3 regions of the Virgibacillus salidurans genome follow, and region 3 is predicted to be linked to each of the others. Evidence: riboswitches for the same ligand, from Rfam matches in the RefSeq annotation. Region 3 holds a riboswitch; each other region holds the start of a gene.
What was found. Region 3 has a riboswitch for thiamine pyrophosphate ahead of KFZ58_RS02725 (YkoF family thiamine/hydroxymethylpyrimidine-binding protein). Riboswitches for the same ligand answer to the same signal wherever they lie in the genome.
Positions count from the first base shown of each region.

Region 1: linked by a shared signal. The riboswitch ahead of thiW (energy coupling factor transporter S component ThiW) and the one ahead of KFZ58_RS02725 (YkoF family thiamine/hydroxymethylpyrimidine-binding protein) in region 3 are both predicted to bind thiamine pyrophosphate.
Region 2: linked by a shared signal. The riboswitch ahead of thiT (energy-coupled thiamine transporter ThiT) and the one ahead of KFZ58_RS02725 (YkoF family thiamine/hydroxymethylpyrimidine-binding protein) in region 3 are both predicted to bind thiamine pyrophosphate.

Region 1 covers NZ_CP074373.1:237,803-245,428, forward strand. Annotated here, with positions in the region: gene KFZ58_RS01335 (solute symporter family protein) at 1-443, shown strand, start outside; gene KFZ58_RS01340 (LytS/YhcK type 5TM receptor domain-containing protein) at 440-2,188, shown strand; gene KFZ58_RS01345 (LytR/AlgR family response regulator transcription factor) at 2,288-3,046, shown strand; gene KFZ58_RS01350 (DUF485 domain-containing protein) at 3,246-3,593, shown strand; gene KFZ58_RS01355 (solute symporter family protein) at 3,590-5,134, shown strand; TPP riboswitch at 5,247-5,358, shown strand; gene thiW (energy coupling factor transporter S component ThiW) at 5,501-5,980, shown strand; gene thiM (hydroxyethylthiazole kinase) at 6,183-6,962, shown strand; partial or broken gene KFZ58_RS01370 (Lin0512 family protein) at 7,127-7,485, shown strand; gene tenA (thiaminase II) at 7,525-7,626, shown strand, end outside.
Region 2 covers NZ_CP074373.1:1,530,005-1,537,630, forward strand. Annotated here, with positions in the region: partial or broken gene KFZ58_RS07895 (M3 family oligoendopeptidase) at 1-1,745, shown strand, start outside; TPP riboswitch at 1,818-1,919, shown strand; partial or broken gene thiT (energy-coupled thiamine transporter ThiT) at 2,024-2,595, shown strand; gene KFZ58_RS19165 (hypothetical protein) at 2,670-2,801, shown strand; gene KFZ58_RS07905 (YflT domain-containing protein) at 2,836-3,186, opposite strand; partial or broken gene KFZ58_RS07910 (hypothetical protein) at 3,327-4,747, shown strand; gene KFZ58_RS07915 (Glu/Leu/Phe/Val family dehydrogenase) at 4,864-6,249, shown strand; gene KFZ58_RS07920 (carbon starvation CstA family protein) at 6,462-7,626, shown strand, end outside.
Region 3 covers NZ_CP074373.1:489,697-497,322, forward strand. Annotated here, with positions in the region: gene KFZ58_RS02705 (spore coat protein) at 1-115, opposite strand, end outside; gene KFZ58_RS02710 (spore coat protein) at 522-746, opposite strand; gene KFZ58_RS02715 (YfcC family protein) at 1,086-2,486, shown strand; gene KFZ58_RS02720 (M20 metallopeptidase family protein) at 2,499-3,662, shown strand; gene KFZ58_RS02725 (YkoF family thiamine/hydroxymethylpyrimidine-binding protein) at 3,708-4,298, opposite strand; TPP riboswitch at 4,406-4,510, opposite strand; gene KFZ58_RS02730 (hypothetical protein) at 4,669-4,857, shown strand; gene KFZ58_RS02735 (cupredoxin domain-containing protein) at 4,938-5,237, opposite strand; gene KFZ58_RS02740 (SHOCT domain-containing protein) at 5,501-5,698, shown strand; gene trpA (tryptophan synthase subunit alpha) at 5,867-6,640, opposite strand; gene trpB (tryptophan synthase subunit beta) at 6,642-7,626, opposite strand, start outside.

The sequences.
Region 1 (7,626 bases), 250 kb from region 3:
TTCGTGCGGCGCAGGTTTCTGCATTTATTATCGGGTTGGTTTCCACCCTGATTGCCCTTGGGTTAAGAAATATAAATGTGACGTTTCTAGTGTCTTTAACCTTTATTGTCGCAGCATCCAGCATTCTTCCGGTACTAATGTTCACGATTTATTGGAAGCGATTTAACCGGGCGGGGGCAATTACCGGGATGATCACTGGACTCGCCGGTGCGTTTGTCCTAGTCTTGTTTGGCCCGCATATCATGCATCCGGATCATGGATGGATATTACGCGAGCCGCTGATCCCGCTTTATAATCCCGGTATTATCGCCATTCCATTCGGGTTTCTGGGCGCCTATTTAGGGACGATATTTTCCGGAAAGACACCAGAAAACGCCGCAGATTTTGCAAAATTCACTGTAAAGGCGCACACCGGGATGGATGCTGGGAGTGAACGCCGATGATGGAACTTACGATTATCCTGTTTGAACGATTAGGCTTGTTATTGGTGATTGCTTTCGTCCTGACGAGAATTCCGGGGTTCCGGTCTCTAATTTACCGGGAATTCAGCGGGAAAATGGCGCTGATTCATGCTGGGATGTTTGGTTTGTTTGGAATTGCCGGCACGATTACCGGGGTAGTGATTACGGAGGACTTTACTGTGCTAAGGAATTTCGTCTGGACAGTGGAGGATGATCAGATGATTGTTAGCTCCAGCCTTGTCGCGATTGTGATTGCTGGGCTTTTGGGCGGTCCGCTGGTTGGTGCCGGAGCAGGGGTCATTGCTGGTGCGCATCTGTTTATGCTCGGCGGGGTCGGCTTTTTGGCCAACAGTTTGGTCAACCCGCTGACTGGGCTTTTGGCAGGGTATACTGCCCGGTTCTTTTCCCGGGAAAGGGTGATTTCACCGATGAAGGCTTTGTTCATCGGAGTTTTTCCACCAATTTTGCTGATACATTTGCTGCTGATTTTTGATACAACTACTATGGATATGATCGCGGTGGTCAACACGATCGGTTTGCCTGTGGTGCTTTCCAACAGTATTGCCATAGCGATATTTACCGCCATGATTGGGATTGTTCTCAGGGAGCAGGAAAATGAGGCAGCACAGGCGGCGAGACAGGCATTGGCGCTGGCTGAGGAAGCCATTCCCTATTTAAAAAACGAATCGATTGCTGAGCGGGCAAATGGGATTGCTGATCTTTTGTATGAGCGGCTGAAATTGGCAGCAGTTAGTGTAACAACCGAGAAAGAAATCATGGCACACCGCGGATTGGGGCATGACCATCATTTGGTGGGTAACCAAATCACCACCGATTTATCCAAGCGGGCGATTGCTGAGGGGCAAATGCTCATCGCCCATTCCCGAGAGGATATAGAGTGCGAACAGGAAAAATGTCCATTAGAGGCGGCGATCATTATCCCGATTATGGAAGGAAATGAAGCGACAGGACTGATTAAGCTATATTTTAAGAAATCCCAGCATATTCGTCCGGTGGAATTGATGCTGGCAAGAGGGTTGGGTCAACTTATTTCCAATCAGCTTCAAACGATAAAAGGAGAGCGGCTAGAGCTGTACAGCCGTGATGCTGAGCTTCGTAATCTGCAGGCGCAAATCAATCCGCATTTTCTGTTTAATACGCTTCACATGATTGCGGCACTTGTCCGCAAAGATCCTGCGGAAGCGCGCCATATTACGGTGAAACTGGCTCATTTTATGCGATTTAATATTAAATTGGTCTCTGAACAGCTGATTTCCATGGATAAGGAATGCCAGCACGTGCAGGCGTATATCGATATTGTTCAGCGGCGTTTTTCCAGCCGGCTGGATATTCAATTTGTGCAGCCAGAGGAGTTGGCGGAGCTTTCCATTCCGCCATCGACCATTCAGCCGCTCGTTGAAAACAGTGTGCAGCACGGATTGGCTACGGTTACGGAAGGCGGGGAAATTGAGGTCCGCATCGTGAAAGTTGCCGGTCATGTCCATGTCAGCGTTCGCGATAATGGTATTGGTTTTCCGGAGGATATTGTTAGAGAGGCCGGCCAGGTAGTACGGATGGAAAAGAAAAACAGTGGAACAGGTTTATACAATGTTAACCAGCGTCTGATCAGCCTGCTTGGGGAAGATGCGCGTCTCGTGGCAAGAAATCTGCCGGAGGGTGGTAGTGAAGTGAGTTTTCAGATTGAAACAAAAACGGAAGCATACTAGCCGTTGGTGCTGGAGTTGATCGAGTCCTCTGCTGACAAGAAGTTACAATTTAGTTTTTTATTTTTTCTACAAAGCAGAAAAAAGGGAGAAGGTATTGCAATGAGTATTCATGTCATGGTCTGTGAGGATGAGGAGCTGGCAAGGGAGGAACTGACGTATTTACTGAAAGACGAACCGGATGTGATTGCCTGTCCAAGTGCAGTGACAGGAGAGCAGTTAATCGAATTATACGTGGAGCATGAACCGGAGGTGGTATTTTTAGATGTTCATATGCCGGGGATGCATGGGGTGGAGGCAGCGAAAAAGATTACCGAGCTTGCTTACCTGGCCCCACCGCTGTTTATATTCACCACCGCTTACGAGGAATATGCGGTGACAGCCTTTGAAATCGAAGCGGTCGACTATATATTGAAGCCGTATGATGCGGAGCGCTTTCAAACAGCAATGCAGCGGGCACGCAATAAACTTGAGCAATTGAGATCCAAAAAAGAAGTAGCTGCTTACCAGCAACAGACGACACCGACACCGGGAAAACTGCTGATTGATGATGACGAGCGGATGATGGTGGTGGCACCGGAATCGATTTATTATGCTGCCCCTTTTAAACGAATGCTGGAAATACATACAGAGAATCAGGTGATTACAAGTAAAATGACCCTGCAGGAGTTGGAACACAAACTAAAAGGGCACTCCTTTTTCCGGACACACCGGAGCTATCTGGTGAATTTGGATCATGTGCAGGAAATTACTCCATGGTTTAATGGCACAAGCAATGTGACTTTGAAGGACAAAAACCAGACTACGATACCAGTAAGCCGCGCAGCGAGAAAGCAATTATTTAATATTTTCGGCAATTGATAACGGTATGGCGACCATTCGTGCAAGGATTTCTACCATTGAAACGGATTTTCCCACAGCGTTTTTCTTCTTCTTTATACTTTTAGCAAGCGCTTTCAAATTGAAGGAGGGTATATGCAGCAAAATTCAATTACAGGCTGACAATAATGTGAATATTCAGCTTCGGCATATATTCAATGACAAAACAAGGAGGATACACATGGCTTTAGAAAAAGAATATCAGCAGCAGAAAGAGAAAGAAGTTGATTACGTAAAGGTTGCTAATAGCCCATCGTTTAAAAAATTTATGAAAGACAAGAAAAAATTTATTGTTCCATGGACGATTTTTTTCCTGATCTTTTACTTCTTGCTGCCGATTTTGACAACGTATACGACCTTTCTGAACACACCGGCGATCGGAGATATTTCCTGGGTGTGGCTGTTTGCCTTTGCCCAGTTTGTGATGACATGGGTGTTGTGTATGGTTTATGTGAAGAAGGCGAATACGTTTGACAAACAGGCGGATAAAATCATCGAAAAAATACAGAAAGGAGGTAATGATAAATGAGCCCGACAGTTATTATTCTCTTTCTTGCTATTGTCCTTCTGACGCTAGTGATTACCTATTTTGCTGCGAAACAGACCCAGACAGCCGGTGATTTCTATACCGCAGGCGGCGGTCTGACCGGGATGCAAAACGGGCTAGCCATTGCGGGAGATTACTTATCGGCTGCTTCCTTTTTGGGGATTGCCGGGGCAATTGCGCTTTATGGTTTTGACGGCTTCTTTTACTCGATCGGATTCCTGATTGCCTACCTGGTCGTCATGTTTCTGGTTGCCGAGCCGTTAAGGAATCTGGGTAAATACACGCTTGCAGATATGATCAATTCTCGCTTTGATGCGAGAAAGGTGAGGGGAGCAGCTGCATTTAGCACGGTGACGATCAGCACGTTTTACATGATCGCCCAGCTCGTTGGCGCAGGTGCCTTGATTCAGCTTTTATTCGGGATTGATTATTGGCTGGCCGTTCTGATTGTTGGTGTCATGATGACAGTTTATGTACTGTTTGGTGGGATGACAGCGACAAGCTGGGTGCAGATTGTGAAAGCTGTGCTTCTAATGGCTGGTATGGTTATCATGTCGTTTCTCGTTCTGCTCAGGTTCAACTTTAATATTGGACAAATGTTTACTGATATGAAAACGGCCACCAGTCATGGTGCGGCTTATTTGGAGCCGGGGCTGCAGTATACCGACTCGCTGGGGACGATCTCCCTGATGCTGGCACTTGTGCTTGGTACTGCTGGATTACCGCATATTCTCATGCGCTTTTTCACGGTAAGGGATGCTAAAACAGCAAGAAGCTCGGTCATTACGGCAACATGGGTGATCGGAGCCTTTTATATATTGACCTTATTTTTAGGGTTTGGTGCAGCGGCGTTTGTCGGGGAAAGTGCGATTCTTCAGGCCAACCCGGCAGGAAATATGGCAGCACCGTTACTGGCACAAGCAATTGGCGGAGATCTCCTGTTTGCTTTCATATCAGCGGTCGCATTTGCCACGATTCTGGCTGTGGTCGCGGGCCTTGTGCTCTCAGGAGCCTCGGCATTGGCCCATGACTTTTATGGGCAAATAATCAAAAAAGGAAAAGCGTCGGAAAAAGAGCAGGTAGTTGCAGCTCGTACGGCTTCCCTGATCGTATCGGTGCTGGCCATTGTTCTCGCGCTGTTTGCCCAATATCTTAATGTGGCGTTCCTTGTTTCACTTGCCTTCTGTATTGCGGCAAGTGCCAATTTGCCGGTAATCCTGTACACGGTTTACTGGAAACGGTTCAACACGTCAGGTGCCGTTACCGCGATGCTAAGCGGATTGATTTCAGCGTTGGTACTGGTGTCTATCAGTCCGAGTGTGTTTTCACCAGTCGAGGGAGCGGCATTATTTACCGGGGAGCCTATCTTCCCGCTGGATAATCCTGCACTCGTTTCCGTTCCAATAGGCTTCTTGGGCGGTTATCTTGGGACGATTCTTTCTAAAGAAAAAGATCTGAGACGCTATGCGGAGGTGAAGGTGAAGGCGAATACGGGTTATAAAGCCAGTGGATCAAGTCATTAAGGAGGAGGTGCTCTGTTCCGAGGAGACTCGAGGTTCTCCAACAACAATGGTTCCCGTAAATACTTGACAGACCCCTTTCTTGTGTTAGGATGAGAATAATAAGTTAATAAAAAGTAACTACTAGAGGTGCCCAAAATGCGGGCTGAGAGGAAAGCGTGGAGCTTTCCGACTCTTACAGACCTGATCTGGTTAATACCAGCGGAGGGAAGTAGTCGAAGAAATAAAATCGATTATTCGAGCCAGGTCTTATTTATAGACTTGGCTCTTTATTTTTTAGCTGTTTCCTAAATGATTGGGTCTGCGAGACAAATAAGAACAATTAATATGAAGAGCTAATCATTTTCTTGAAAAGGGGAAACACGATATATGAATCGAACACGAATGTTGACCATGATGGCCATTTTTGTGGCTATTGGAACAATTGGCTCTATTTGGTTTCCAGCACGTCTACTGATGGCGTATCCAGTTCAACATACCGTCAATGTTATGGCAGCTGTTATACTTGGAACAAAGCCAGCTGTAAGTGTTGCATTTATGATTGGGCTGCTCCGTGTTTTGACTGGCACTAGTTCGGTATTGGCTTTTCCTGGGGGAATGATCGGTGCCTTCCTTTCAGGGTATCTTTATAACAAATTTCGCAAATACAGGTGGGCAGTTATTGGAGAAATCATTGGGACCGGGGTCATTTCCTCATTATTTTCCGTTCCTTTTGCTAAGCTGCTAATGGGAAGTTCAGTTGGAGCCCTTTTTTTCATGCCGTCATTTTTGGTTAGTAGTATAACAGGTTCATTAATAGGGTGGATGATTGTTGCAAGAGTTAAAAAAATAAGCAAACATCACATTTAAGAAACATTATTTTAATCGCTTCCCTCGCATGTCATGGAAAAGGATTGATAAAATGACAAAAATACGATGCATTAACGATTACCGGAACGTATCTAACAGGAGGAGCAGGAATTCTCAATTTTGGTTTAACGAGTGGTCAGTAGGAGCAATTCTTCCCATAATTAAGTTTTCTTATTCAATTTTAAAAGAAAGGGGTCTTATCATGCAATACCTGATGAAAACAAGAAAAAAATCACCGCTGATCTATAATATTATGAGCGAAGTAGGTTCCAATTTTATAGCAAATGGATTGATAGCTGTGGGCACCTCTCCTTCGATTTCCAACATGCCAGAAGAAGCAGACGAAATGGCAAGGAAGGCGGATGCTGTTATATTAAATTTAGGAACTTTAAGCAAAGCCCGGGCAGAAGCAATGATGGTAGCAGGAAGAGCTGCAAATGAAGCGGGAGTACCGGTTTTTTTAGACCCCATAGCAATTGGTGCGACTGATTTTCGTACAACTGTGATTCATGAAATTCTGTCCGAGATTAAAATAGCTGCTATTTGTGCCAATGCCGGTGAAATTGCGGTTTTAGGCGAATCATTGGAAAAGACAACGAGTCCGGATAGTTCTCTTGAAGAAAATGATCCTTCCATTGCTGAAAAAGTGGCGCGAAAGTATGAAACGGTCGTTATTGCGACCGGCCAAACGGATATCGTCACAGATGGAAAAAGAACTTCCCTTTGTAAAAATGGACACGTCATGCTACAAAACATCACGACCAGTGGCTGCTTGCTCACCTCTGTTATCGGTGCATTTGCCGGTGTAGCTGGAGAAGATATTTACGAAGCAAGCATTGAAGCAGTAACGGGGTATGGAATTGCAGCGGAATTAGCCATGAAAACAGCGACAGGACCAGGTTCATTTATTCCGACTTTTTTGGATCAGTTATATTTTTTGAACGAGGACACCATTGCTGCTCATCAACACCTGGAACAATAAGTATACAACGATGTGAAGGAGTTGTGTAAATGATGCAGGAGTCATTGCTTGATAAGAAAACTGCCTCGTATTGATCGACTTACAGAATGATTTCTGTCACCCGATGGAACAGCTGGCTAACGCAAGGACATAACAATTATTATAGTTAATGGAGGAATTTCATTATGGAAAAAATTCTTTTTATAGAAACCGGTACTGGTCTCGATGTACATGGACAAGATGTCAATGTGGCAGCGTGTCGTGCTGTAAAGGACGCTATTCATTATAATTCAATGCTCGGTATTCGCAGTATGCTGCCTGATGGCGCATAAATAATATGAAGATAAATATAAAACTAGCGATTCCTCAAGATTTGGATCAATTAGAACACGACAAAATTAAGAGTATGGTTCCATATGGCCGTGTCTCGGTTGAGGTTATAACAGGCGGTATGGCAACGACAAGCGGCATTTTCCTTGAAGATCAGCAAGATAAAAATGATTTGATGTACATGGTGAATGCTGCAGTGGAAGTAGGATACTAAGTAGACGTTTTTTTCATTAAATTTAAGGAGGACATAGCAATGCGATTTTCGGAATCCTTGAAAACTGCAACTAAACAAAGTTGGGCGTACAGCATGAATCATCCATTTGTCCAGGGTATTATCAAAGGCGATTTACCACTG
Region 2 (7,626 bases), 1.0 Mb from region 3:
ATTTTTCCTGGGGCAGCGAGTCTGAGGAATTTCATACATATGTCAATAACATAAGAAATGATATGGAAAAGCTTGCAGCTACTGTAAATAATTATACCCCAGCATCAGGAAAAGAAAATAATCAGGATCTGCTTGTCATTGTTCAGCAGCTTGAAAGTGCGATGAAAAAATTACGTGAAGCTTCTGCTTTTGTCAGCTGTTTAACTGCACAGGATGTGAAGGATGAAAAAGCAAATCTTTTAGAAGGACAGCGTAATGTTCTAAAGGCTGAAATGAGCGGGATCCGAACAAATTTTAATCAAAATTTAGCTGCAATTAATGATGGAACATGGGAAGAACTGCTGACCCAGCCGGAGCTAGTGGAACTTTCTTTTATATTAAATGAAAGTAGAGAACAAGCGAAAAAGCAATTATCTGTAAAAGAAGAAGTATTAATGAATGATTTGGCGGTTGACGGCTATCATGCGTGGAATCAGATGTATGGAACAATAGTCGGAAATATGAGTGTTGAGATTGAAGAGGATGGGGAGGTTAAATCTTATTCTGTCGGACAGGCTTCCAATAAATTAAGCAACCCGGCAAGATCTGTACGTAAACATGTATCCGAACAATTGGATAAAGCGTGGAGCAGTCAGGCTGATTTATTTGCCCAGACACTGAATCATTTGGCTGGGTTCCGTCTACAGAAATATAAACACCGTAACTGGGAAAGTGTGTTAAAAGAACCATTAGCCATTAACCGAATGAAGAAAGAAACTCTTGATACGATGTGGACTGCTATCACAAACAACAAAAGTCATTTTGTTGATTATCTAAAGAAGAAAGCGGAACTATTAGGATTAGAAAAATTAAGTATGTACGATGTTGGAGCACCTTTGACAGATTCAGTTAAACAATCGAGTTATACAGAAGGGGCAGAATTTATTATTGACCATTTTCGTGAATTCAGCCCGAAGATGGCCGATTTCGCACAAATGGCATTTGACAAACGGTGGATTGAAGCAGAAGACCGGCCAGGAAAGCGCCCGGGAGGATTTTGTACAAGTTTTCCGGACAGTGAACAAACACGGATTTTCATGACGTATTCCGGTACTCCGTCCAATATCGCGACTTTGGCCCATGAACTTGGACATGCGTATCATCAACATGTTATGAATGATGTTAATGGATTAAATCAAGGATATGCGATGAATGTTGCTGAAACTGCTTCAACATTTGCAGAAATGATTGTAGCTGATGCATCTGTTAAAAATGCAAAAAATAGTGACGAGAAAAAGGCGTTGTTGGAAGATAAAATTAAACGGAGTGTGGCATTTTTCATGAATATCCATGCACGGTTTATTTTCGAAAATCGCTATTATGAAGAACGTAAACAGGGGATGGTCTCTGTTAACCGATTAAATGAGTTAATGGTTGGGGCTCAGAAAGAAGCATACAATGATGCAGTTACAGACTATGATCCAAACTTTTGGGCTTCGAAATTACATTTCCATATTACAGGAGTACCGTTTTATAATTTCCCTTATACGTTTGGTTATTTATTCAGCCTTGGTATCTATGCGCATGCGAAGGAAAAAGGCGGCAGCTTTGAAGATGATTATATCGCATTATTGTGTGATACAGGCAGCATGAACGTGGAAGATTTGGCAGAAAAACATCTGAATGTAGATTTAACGAAACCGGATTTCTGGGAGAATGCTATTCAATTATGTATCAATGATGTAGAAGAATTTATGGAACTATAACTAAAAAGCTGAGTATCCATTGTCATAGTCTGATAGATAAGGTACAATGATGATAACAAAGAAAGTGAATGAAAAGCCTACAGGGGGAGCCATTTGGCTGAGAGTGAACGATTTTGTTCTTACCCTTCGAACCTGTTAGTTAGTACTAGCGTAGGGATGGTGGTTTTTTGATGGAATAAAAAGTAATGTGAGCAGATTCCTCCATCAGGAAGTCTTCCCCTTGGCATTGCTTTTTTTGTGTGATTTGAAATTGCTTTAAAAAGGGGAGGTAGTAACGTTTGAGTTCCAACAAGATATTATTTCTAATTGAGGTCGCGATTTTCACGTCACTCGCATTGCTTCTGGATATTATCCCGGGCCTATCCTTTAAAATATGGGCGATGGGTGGCTCCATTTCATTTGCGATGATACCAATTTTTATTGTCGCATTCCGCTGGGGACTAAAAGGAGGACTCGTGTCCGGGTTTTTATGGGGATCTTGCAGGTTGCTGTAGGTACAGCTTACATCCTGCACCCGCTGCAAGGGCTGATTGAATACGGGCTTGCCTTTACGGTCCTTGGCTTTGCAGGTGTTTTTGCCAGTCAAGTTCAGCAAGCGGTTAAAGATGGTAGAACAAAAGCTTATCTTTCTTATATCACGTTAGGCGTGCTCTTGGCATCAAGTCTACGTTTTATCGCACATTATTTTGCCGGTATTGTGTTCTTTGAGTCTGCGATTGAGGGGCAGCCTGTCTGGATCTATTCACTCGTTTACAATATATCCTACATGCTTCCTTCATTTATATTGTGTACCGCAATTGTGTTCTTTCTATTCCATAAGCAGCCAAAGACATTACTAAAGGCGGCATAAAAATATTGATTATTCGCTCGCGTTAAGGTAACCTCCAAGTTAGAGGTTACCTTTATATATAAAGGTGGAGATAAATGATGCATGAATTAATTGGTCCGTGCCAAACATGCGGGAAAAATGTATATTGTGAAGACGGATTTTTTGCTGGGGTACATGAAGATGGGCAACTTTTATGCGAAGACTGTGTTCCGCAAAATGAAAATTAAAAGGACAACCGCAAACTGGGTTGTCCTATCTATCTTAAAATAGGTAGCTACCTACATTCTCATTGTTGGTTACGATCAAGAAAATCTTGCCTTCGTCCATTTCTTCTTCATGGTTTTCTGCTTCTGCTTGGGTGAAGCCCATTTCTTCAAGTTTTGTTCTTAATTCATCGCCTTTACTGTTGAACATATTTCCAACTGCTTCCTTGAAGTCCATTTCGCTTAAACCAATTGTATTTGCATCAGCACCGCCTGCAACGCGATCTGTTCTATCATCATCATGTGATAGAATATAAACATCATCTTTATCTATGCCTTTATCTTTTAATATACTTACATCTGTTTTTAAGTGTTCATCATTGAAATATCCTTTAATGAATGGTTTCATATTTAACTCCTCCTTCGCTTTATATAATTAACATTCCCATCTATCATTTAACTAAAACATGTTAAGCTCCCTTTTGTTTGTCGCGCTTTTCTTCTTCCATGCATAGGCTATAGAACTATTCATCATGGGAGGAAGCGTATATGGAGCTGACTATTGCTCACTGGTTGTATGGTTTATTTACACTTGCGATTATAGGAACAATGATTTTTCGAAGAGGTGTTGTACTCCCTTCACTGTTAGGGACATTTGTAATTGCTTGGGTATACAAAGGAAGTATCATTGAAGGATTTACAGCCATTTTTAATGCGAATCTTGTAGCCGCTCAGGAGCTTTTCAGCATATTTTTAATCATTACTTTTATGTTGGCGCTTCTGCATTCCTTACGTGATCTTGGTGCAGACCGGAAAATGATTCAGCCCATCCAGAAGATGATGATTAATGGGCATGTTTCTTATTTTGTTCTTGTTGGCGTGACGTATGTTATTTCGCTTTTCTTCTGGCCGACACCCGCTGTTCCTTTAATTTGCGCTTTACTTGTTCCTGCTGCAGTAAGGGCAGGGTTGCCTGTAATGACAGCTGCAGTTGCGATTGCTATTTCCGGTCAGGGAATGGCTCTTTCCTCTGATTATATTGTGCAAGTAGCACCTAGTCTATCAGCTACTTCTGCTGGCATTGACACTGCTTTGGTTGCCGATAAAGCGTTAGTGCTATCTTTAATAGCTGGGGGACTGCGATCCTTTTGGCATATTTTCTCTATCGAAAATCAATCCGTTCCAAAGAGGATAAATTAAATGACATTGATCTTGAGAAATTACAGTCGACAACAGCATCAACAAATAAACCACAGTCCTTGCATTTAACGATGTGGAGTAAGTTATTTGCTGTTCTGGTCCCATTAGTTCTCGTGGGCGTTGTGGTTTACATGGTTTACGAAAAGCTTATATCCGGCAGAATGAGTGGACTTGAAGGTGGCGATGGAGCAGCTTTTATTGGTGGAGTTGCTGTAATTCTATTGTTATTATCCACTGTCGCTTTTGGACGTGAGCATGCATTGGATTATATCTCGAACCATATCACAGATGGATTTGTATTTGCTTTTAAAGCAATGGGTCCGGTTATTCCAATTGCAGGTTTTTTCTTCCTGGGAAGTGCGGATTTTTCCGGAAGTATTTTGGGCCTAGATGAAAATCCTCCGGCATTGCTGTTTGATCTTGTACAATCTACACAAGCATTTCTACCTGAAAGTGCCCTACTCGCTGCTTTTAGTGTATTGATCATTGGAATAATTACTGGTCTTGATGGCTCAGGATTCTCCGGATTGCCGCTCACCGGTGCCCTGGCTGCCTCACTCGAAACAAGTTCAATTGATGCTGCTACACTTGCAGCTATAGGGCAAATGGGATCGATATGGACTGGTGGAGGAACGCTTGTCGCATGGTCGTCACTCATTGCAATTGCCGGATTTTGCGGTGTTTCTGTGATGGCTCTTGTTCGTAAAAACTTTTTCCCGGTTATTCTCGGCTTATTCCTGTCAACAATTCTTGCTGTAATTATTTTTTAACGAACTACGCGCGCCTAAACCGCCTACATTGGTTTGGGCTTTTACTTTTGTTACAATTTGGTTAAAATGTACTACGTTGGAAATAATAAGAATTGACTTTACGAGGAGGACTTTACATGGCAGATATATCGGGGACAAAAACAATTGTCGAAGCGTCATTAAACGCATTATTGGATGATGAAACATTCCTACCGGATTTACATAGTGCAACAAGGGAAAAAGCTTTTAGTTCACTCGTTTCTATTTTGTCCACCCCAAATCATGTGCATAAATCTTTTTTGAGAGTGCCTTTGGAAAACGGAAAAGTTGTGCGAATTCCGGCTTTTCGGGTGCAGCATAATAATATTATGGGCCCGTATAAAGGTGGGATTCGTTTTCATGAAGCTATAAATGAAGATGAAGTAGTTGAATTATCATCGCTTATGACATTAAAAAGTGCTTTGCATGATATTCCTTTTGGTGGTGGGAAAGGCGGAGTTGTTATTAATCCCAGAGATTATGAAACGAAGGAACTTCATTTAATTAGTAAAAAGTATGTGCAATATTTCAGTGATATTCTTGGACCGGAAAAGGACATCCCTGCACCTGACGTTGGAACCAGCGCGCGTGAGATGGACTGGATGATGGGAGAATATAAGAGCATTCGCCCTGGCATGAAATACCGCAGTAGCTTTACAGGCAAGAGTGTTGTAAATGGGGGATCCTTAGGAAGAAGAGAAGCAACCGGAAAGGGCGTTTACTTTACGTTCCGTTATCTGATGCATGATTTTTTGAATGCGCAACATCAATGGTTAAAAGAGCGGGACAATATTTTTGTGAAAACGGCACTGGATCATGAAGGGAGATCTTTAACGCTAGCCATTCAAGGATTCGGTAATGTGGGTTCCGTTGTAGCACTGGAGGCTTATAAATCACCCCATTTAAATAATAAAGTTGTGTCTGTAAGTGATAAGAATGTGACCCTTTATAATTCGGATGGGATCGATATCCCTGAATTGCTGAAATTTACTACTCGTAATAATAATGAACTGCCTGTCAGTGAAAAAGAACTTAAAGATGTAGATATAAAGGCTGACATCATGGATCGTGATGATATATTGACCCTGAATGTTGATGTGTTATTTTTAGCAGCATTGGGACATCAGGTTCATAAAGAAAATATGGAGGGCATAAAGGCAAGAGTTATTGTAGAAGGTGCCAATGCTCCGCTTACGACAGAGGCTGATGACTTTTTAAGTGATCAGGGAGTTATTATCATACCGGATATTCTAGCGAATGCCGGTGGGGTAATCGTATCTTATCTTGAATGGCTGCAAGGGAGAGATACACAATTTTTATCAGAGGAAGAGGTGTATGAACGCCTTCATGATAAAATGCAGGAGACGCTTGATGTGGTACTTCCGCAGTATTTCGGGGACGCGTTTCCATTACGGAAAAATTGTTATATCCATGCAGTAATGAAATTATCAACGGTGCTTTTTCGGCAGGGAAAATTATACTAAGGATTGACAGAGCTGTTTCTACATAGAGATGGCTCTTTTTTCTTAAATAAAAGTTCTAAATAGTTTACAATTATATCATAATTAAATAAAATGAAAGTTGTACTACATAGAAACAAATAAACATAGCGTTAATTAGGATAAGTCTGAATTAGAAATGAATTGTACAGAAAAAAGTCAGATGATTCCTAAAAAACATGGGGGAGGTTAGAAAAATGCCAGGAATTTTAGTTGCGCTAATAGGTATTATTGTATTAGCCCTAGGATATCGTTATTATTCAAAGTTTGTGGCAGAAAAGATTTACCGCCTGGATCCTGATTATGTTACACCAGCGCATAGGTACAAAGACGGTGTGGATTTCGTGCCAACAAATAAATTTGTGTTATGGGGGCATCATTTCACATCGGTTGCAGGCGCAGCGCCAATAATGGGTCCAGCTGTCGCTTTATATTGGGGATGGCTTCCTGCATTTATATGGGTTATCCTTGGTACTGTTTTTGCTGCAGGGGTACATGATTTTGGTACACTGGTTGTCTCCGTTCGGAATAAAGGGCAATCGATCGGAACACTCGCAAACCGATTAATTGGCCAGCGGGCGAAGATTCTATTTTTATTTATTATCTTAATTTTATTATTAATGGTTAATGCCGTATTTACATGGGTGATTGCAAATTTATTTATTCAGTATCCTTCTAGTGTATTGCCGGTATTTATTCAAATACCGATTGCAATTTGGATCGGATATGCTGTCTACAAAGGCAATAGAAAGATGTTGGGGCCTTCCATAATTGGGCTTGTAGTTATGTATGCGACAGCTATCATAACAAGTAGAGTTGATTTCCTGCAAATTGATCTGGTTGGATACTTCGGTGGAGAGGGAAGTACGGGTTTATTCGGCTTAGGAGCTGTGTCGTCCGCATTTCTAATTTGGATTATTATATTAATGGGTTATGTATATTTTGCATCAACTTTACCTGTTTGGAAATTGCTGCAACCAAGGGACTTTATTAATTCGCATCAGCTTGTTGTGGGACTCGCTATTCTATATTTAGGTTTGCTTTTCTTAAATCCGGAAATGACTGCACCTGTGACAAATTCGAATCCTGATACGTCCTGGTTTCCGCTTCTATTTATCACGATAGCATGTGGAGCTATTTCTGGTTTTCACGGACTGGTTTCATCCGGAACTTCATCCAAACAGCTGAATAAGGAGACGGATGCGCGTTTTGTTGGTTACTTCGGTGCAGTCGGTGAAGGGATATTAGCGTTAATTTCGATTATTGCTGCCGGCACCTTTTTTGCAAATTCGGATGCATTTTTTGCCACTTATGGCAGCTTTACAGAAGCGAATGGCGCGGGTCTTGATGTGTTTGTAGTGG
Region 3 (7,626 bases):
TAACCCTGATATTACACGATTCTTTCACCCAAATTAGCTCAGCTGATTCTTGTTCCATGAAATCGTATTGATTTCCTTCTTGTGAAACGGTGGCATCGGAACTACCTGTATTCATTTCAAATTTATCAGTGTGATCGTCTTTGTAATCTTTTTTATACGTTTTTTTATTGCATTTGTCGCATCCCTTACTACATTTATCACAACCGGAAGTGCATTTGTCACACCCCGTACTGCATTTATCACAACCTGTATTGCATTTACGACATCCTGTACTGCAATTTCCCTTGCACTGATGTTGATCTTTTTGATACATGTCTCGATAGTAATAGAATTTATTTTTCTTACCGTAGAGGTAGGCGGTATTCTCTTGTTTATCTGACGTCATATTAACACTCCTTTCTTATAGTTATAGAATAATCTATGGATTTTCTTATTAGTCAGATTGTACACATTCACTAGAATCTCGCCTTTTTATAAAAATAAAGAAAACACCTATTAATAGGTGTTTTCCTTAATAGAGTTTATTCACTTGATTTGTTCGTATTTTTCTCCCCGTTATTGAATTGATCAACCTGTTTTTTCAAATCCTCAACCATCGTCCTTAGCGCTTGTTTTTGTTCATCCGATATATTTTTTTTAACTTCCTCAGGTTTAACATTATTCTTTCTTAATATATCTTGAATCATTAGTTGAATTACCTGATCAGGGACTGCCTGCTGTTTTGATGAATCGTCTGCCATATTCATTTCACCTTCCTCACTTTAATATATATTTTATTCTATGGTGCACAAGCTCAATTTGCCTGTGTTGCTGTCTACCTTTGCCCGACCTTAGTATTCCTCTTTCTAGCACACACATGGAAATTTCTTCTGAAAGGGTGTCATTCCGACTGTTACAAAAATGTCTTGTTCATGTTTTGAGTTTTTCATTGACTTTCTCGACTTTTATTCGAGTAAATAGAAAAACTGTATGGGAATAGGTGATTGCGTTCTTCCTTTTGTTCAGCTATAATATTTCCATGTGAAAAAGTTTCAGAATGAGCATAAAGAATGGTCATTCGAACAGTAGGAGGACGAAATACCATTATGAGTTCGAAAAACTCGACGTCTAGGAAGAAATTCGAGTTCCCCCATGTATTTGTTATTTTATTTGGTATTATTATATTCATGGCCATTTCCACTTACTTCATTCCGGCGGGCGAGTACGATAGGGAAGTAAATGAAGCAGGTACGGAGACTGTAGTTGATGGAACGTATAGCGAAGTTGAATCCAGTCCGCTTGGCTTTTTTGATATATTTCAATCGATTCATGCCGGAATGGTCGAAGGATCAGAAATTATTTTCTTCATCTTTATTGTCGGTGGTGCGTTTGGGATTTTGAATGCAACAAATGCCTTGCAGGGTGCGTTTGGATCTTTATCCAGAATGTTGTCGGGAAAGGAATTGCTTTTAATCCCGATAACAATGACCGCTTTTGCAATAGGTGGAGCGACTTTCGGTATGGCTGAAGAGACCATTCCATTTATATTAATATTAGTACCTATTGCAATGATGGTTGGTTTTGATTCTATGGTCGGAACGGCAATGGTGCTTGTTGGTGTATATGCAGGTTTTACTGCGGCCTTTATGAATCCATTTACGGTAGGTGTGGCCCAAGGGATCGCAGGGCTTCCTACATTTTCAGGAATGGGAGTCAGAGCTGTATTTTTCGTTATTTTTCTAGCTGTAAGTATTTTGTATGTCATGCTTTATGCTAGGAAAGTAAAAAAGGACCCTTTAAAAAGTATCGTCTATGAAGAGGATCAAAAAAGAGACGTTCAGCTTAACCTATCTGATCAGCCTGCGATGACAAAGAGGCATGGAATGATTGTCGGTGTTCTAATTTTGACGGTTATTGCTCTTGCTTTAGGGGTTACGTTAGAAGGCTGGTACATGAGAGAAATTGCCGGGTTATTCTTTCTAATGGGTATTGTCATCGGTCTTATTGCTAAAATGAGAGTCAATGAAATAGCTACATCATTCTTGAAAGGCTGCGAAGAACTTGTCTTAGGGGCGCTTGTTGTTGGATTTGCATACGGGATATTATTCGTCATGCAGGAAACAAATACAATCGATACGATTTTATACGCAATATCTTCATTGGTTGCCGGATTGCCGGCAGGATTAACAGCAATGGGTATGTTCGCGACACAAAGTATATTGAACTTTATTGTGCCATCTGGAAGTGGACAGGCCGCGCTAAGTATGCCAATAATGGCTCCACTCGGAGATTTAGTAGGTGTTGACAGACAAACCGCTGTATTAGCCTTCCAATTTGGTGATGGTATTTCAAATATCTTAACACCAACGGCAGGTGTGCTGATGGCAGCTTTAGCCCTTGCCAAAATTTCTTGGCTTAAATGGGTCAAATGGGTTTGGCCTTTAATACTAATTTGGTACGTGCTGGGAGCAATATTTGTAACAATTGCTCATATGTTTATTTGGTAGGAGGTACGGTGTATGTTGGAAAATGTTTTTGCTAGACTGCAAGATATCTATCCGGAATTAGTGGAGTTCCGCAGAGAACTTCACATGTATCCGGAGCTCTCTCATCAAGAAGTAAAAACGCCTGAGAAAATTGCTTCCTATTTAACGGATTTAGGAATAGAAGTGCTTACAGGAGTAGGTGGAAGAGGTGTAGTTGGCACACTTAAAGGTGGGAAACCCGGAAGAACGATTGCCTTACGTGCAGACTTTGATGCATTGCCGATTCAAGAAGAAAATGTGGTGGATTACAAGTCGCGTGTCCCTGGAGTCATGCATGCATGTGGACATGATGTGCATACCGCAACGTTGCTTGGTGTTGCGAAAGTCTTAAGTGAAATAAAAGATGAAATCCCGGGAACAGTCGTATTTGTTCATCAATTTGGCGAGGAGGCGACCCCTGGTGGAGCTAAGCTAATGATCGAGGACGGCTGTCTGGATGATGTTGATGTTATTTATGGTGCGCATGTTATGGCAACAGAAGAATTTGGCACAGTTAAGGTGAAAGAGGGGTATAATTCCTCCGCGCAAGATGACTTTTTTATAAAAATTCATGGTAAGGGCGGACATGGTTCTGAACCAAGTGATACGATAGACCCGTTAGTAACAGGAAGCCAGCTGGTTGTAAACTTACAACAAATTATCAGCCGGAGAGTGAGCCCACAAAGTGCTGCAGCAGTAACAGTTGGCTCGTTTGTCAGTGGGGACGCGACAAATGTGATTCCCGATTATTCTTCGATTAAAGGAACAGTTCGCACCTTTGATGAAGGAGCACGGACTATAATTGAGGAGTCAATGGAGCGAATTGTAAAATCTACATGTGAAGCAGCTGGAGCAGAAGTGGAATATGATTATGTGAAAGATTGTCCATCGATTTGGAATGATCCTCTCGAGGCGAAGCATGTGCAGGATAAAGCCGCGGCCCTCTTTGGTGAGGAGAATCTGAATCGATTGGATCCGATGACTGGGAGTGAGGACTTCTCATTCTACCAAAAAGAAATACCGGGTGTGTATTTTACGGTAGGCGGTGGAAATCCCGAACTGAACGCGACATTCCCGCATCATCATCCAAGATTTAATGTAGATGAGCGTGCCATGCTAAATATCGGAAAAATGTTCCTAAGTATTGTGTTGGACTAATAGTCAGCCACTTATTGAAATGAGTTCAGTAAGTGGCTGGTATTTTTATTTCTGGGATGGGCTATTGGCTGAGATGGAAACGGTCATAACAGTGTGGCTCGAACTAGCATTAACAGTTGCTTGAAAAACGTGTTCCAAACCATTAAATATTGCAACGGATTCCCCGTCCAGGCGAGTCGAATAATGGGCTGGTGAAACAGTAACATGCTTCTTCATTGCCTCAATCTGTTCATAAATCGTGTCCATATAATTTCCACCACCTAATGGATAAAGTGAAAATTTTGCTGCCACGGGCTGTTTAATATCTTTTATCTGAGCGCTGTTGAGAGGTTCCTTGTCTTCTGCCATATAAGCATTGCCTGAAGAATCCCCTGGACATCCCAGTGAATAGGTAGCTTGGAATGCAACATGCTCCCCGGTTTTTGCAGCATGTATGAAGATCGCTTTTGTCACATCAAATACGTGGGGAAGTTTTCCACGAACTGTGGTTGTCACGTCATCTGTCTTCATCCAAACCTTTGAGGTATCCACTTCATTTAATGCCTCTGTGATAATATTAATAAAATTATCACTCATCGGATGGATCGAAAAGCTAACTCCAGCAATGTTACTATCGTCACAATATTGATCTGTCATATGAAACTCCTCCTTCTTTTATTGGCAAAGAGGAACTAGAAAAAAAGACTGCATCCCCTGAGGGGAATGCAGTCTGCTTGAATGATTTATTATTAAAAAATGAAATACTCACGTCGACTGCACTTCCCCACGCTGGTATTACCCAGTTCGAGTATAAAGGGTCAGAACCATACAGTTCTTCTCAGCCATGTTTAGCTCCCCTAGTGCCCATGTTATTATGAAATTTTCTGTGTTTATTTTAACATACAGTGCTGGTGCCTGTCACGCCCCGGAATTTGTCGAATGGGATGTTGTTGCTCAAATTTGCCAATTTTCTGGGCTATAATGATAGTAGGTAGTGCAAGTATGAAGTTAGTAAGAGGTGGGCCTATTGAATAAAGTCCTTTTAGCAGATGATGAACAGCGGATGCTGGATTTACTAGCGTTGTATTTAAAGCTTTATGATTATACATACAAACAAGCTCTAGGAGGAAGGAATACCGGCTTTCCAATTGACCAACATCTAAAAACAGTTTGGGGCGTCGGGTATAAATGGATTAAAAAATCCTTAATTCTATGAAGAAGCCGTTAAACGTGTAGAACTTTTCTCCACAAACAAAAAAGAGCTATTCCCTATGAACAGCTCTTTTAACTATGCTATTATTCTACGACTAGGGTCGTTGTCATGTCATCATGGCCTTCGCCACATGGGATGTTACAATAGATTGTGTATTCTCCGGGTTCTTCGGGTATGAATGTTGTTTCACCTTCACCCTCAAGATGCATATCGAATTCATCAATGGAAATTCCGTGCATTCCTTCTTCATTGGTGAGTGTCAATGTAACTTCTGCACCAGCTGGTACTGTGTATCCTTCGCCCAGGTCAAAGTTCGTTGCAGTAATGTTTACTTCATTGGCAGCTGATTCACCTGATGATCCTGTCACCGTTGGCAGGCTCACTGCTGCCATCCCCACCGCATGCCGCAAGTACGAGAATTAGAACTAAAAATAATGTTGTAAGTAATTTTTTCATAAACATACCCCCAAAATATAGAATTTAAATACATTTACAATATTGATTATAGATAATAAATATGCATTTTCTGTGGAGAAGTTAAGACAAATGTATGAACATTCATTTTGAAGGGGATTTTTCATTGAAAAATGGAAATATGCTTAAAAATGCGTTGAAATGGTAATTGTATTATATAGAGGTGATAAAAATGGCAACAGAATCTATTATACGTATCATTTTGTCGATTATCGTTTTAATCGTTATTATCGTTATCCTTAGTCGTTTCAGGGTGAATAAAGGCAAAACACCTCCAGATGATTCACTTGAAGTGATGGAGAAACGGTTGGAAAACGGTGAAATAACGCAAGAGGAATATGATGAAGCGAAAAGAAGGCGTGGGAAATAATCAATATGAAAGCAGAATTATTATTCGTCATTTCCCGGGAAATAACGTGAGAATTCTACAATTATTTTCACGTAGGGTCATTCATAAAATGCGCCAATCACATATCATAAACCAATAAGTGATTGGCGCATTTTATTTGTTTCAAATCAACTTTTGTAACTTCTTGTTTTACAAACTACCATGAATCAACTTTTTAACTTCATCCGCTTCCCCGTCATGCAACAAGCTAACAATCCTGCTCCCCACAATCACGCCATCACAATAGGAGCTCAGGTTCTGTGCTTGTTCTGTGTTGGAAACGCCGAACCCTGCCAGTACTGGTACAGAGCTATTCCCTTTAAGCATCTGCAAGTAGTCTTTGACCTCAGCGTCATGTTCTGTGCGTGCCCCGGTAGTCCCTGTGACAGAAACAGCGTATAAAAACCCTTCAGACCGTTTTGCCAGTTCGACTAAACGCTCTTTCGGACTTGTCATCGCTGCAAGCCGGATAAAAGCAATCGCGTTTTCCTGTAAGACTTCCGTTAAAATCGCTTCCTCTTCCATCGGTAAGTCTGGGATGATAACACCGTCAACGCCGGAATCCATACAGTCAGCAGCAAATTTTTCCCGGCCATACGTAAATATCGGATTCACATATGTCATTAAAATAATTGGAACCGAACGTTTTTCCTTAAAATCTTGTAATTTCTTCAGTATGGAAGTGAGTGTTGTGCCGTTGTCCAATGCACGAATACCTGCATCCTGAATGGTCGGCCCGTCTGCAACCGGATCAGAAAATGGGATGCCGAGTTCAATGGCTGCCGCACCGCATTCCTGTAAAAATGTAATCCGTTCTTCTAAAATATCCAGTCCACCGTCACCAGCCATAATGTAAGGGACAAATATATTTTCATTAGCAGCTTGTTTTTCTTGTAAGGCCTGATCTATTTTCGATTTCCCCATCTTACTTTTCCTCCAATCTGTCTTTTACCTGTTCAACATCCTTATCACCGCGACCGGATAGACAAATGACCAGTGTTTGATCTTTATCCATTTCTTTAGCGAGCTTCATGGCATAAGACACAGCATGCGCGCTTTCCAGTGCAGGGATAATGCCTTCTGTTTTCGATAAATACTGAAAAGCATCAAGCGCTTCTTCATCTGTAATGGATACGTATTGAACACGCTCTGTTTTATGCAAATGGCTATGTTCAGGGCCAACCCCCGGGTAATCCAGGCCAGCGGAGATGGAGAAAGCCTCTTTGATTTGCCCGTCGCTATCCTGTAGTAAATGACTCAATGTGCCATGCAAGATGCCTGTATTTCCATTTGATAATGTAGCGGCATGATTACCAGTTTCCAGACCGGCACCTCCAGCTTCCACGCCAAATAATTTTACATTCTGATCCTCGATAAATGGATAAAACATCCCTATTGCATTACTGCCGCCGCCAACACAAGCAACAACCGCATCAGGTGAGTTTTCTGTAGCCTCAAGTGCTTGCTTTCTCGTTTCCTCACCGATCACAGATTGAAAGTCACGAACGATTTTTGGAAAAGGATGTGGCCCGACAACGGAACCAATAATATAGTGGGTGTCATTCACATTACTGACCCAATAGCGCAGGGCTTCGTTGACTGCATCTTTTAACGTTCCACTTCCGTGAGAGACGCTTTTAACCTCTGCACCTAATAATTCCATTCGAAAAACATTCAGTTTCTGGCGGTGAATATCTTCTTCACCCATAAATACAACACATTCGAGATCTAGGAGGGCGCATACGGTTGCGGTTGCTACCCCGTGCTGACCTGCGCCTGTTTCAGCGACCACTTTTCTCTTACCCATTCGCTTGGTTAAAAGGGCTTGGCCGATTGTGTTATTAATTTTATGTGCTCCTGTATGGTTCAGGTCCTCACGTTTTAAATAAATTTCAGGCCCACCCAGTTTT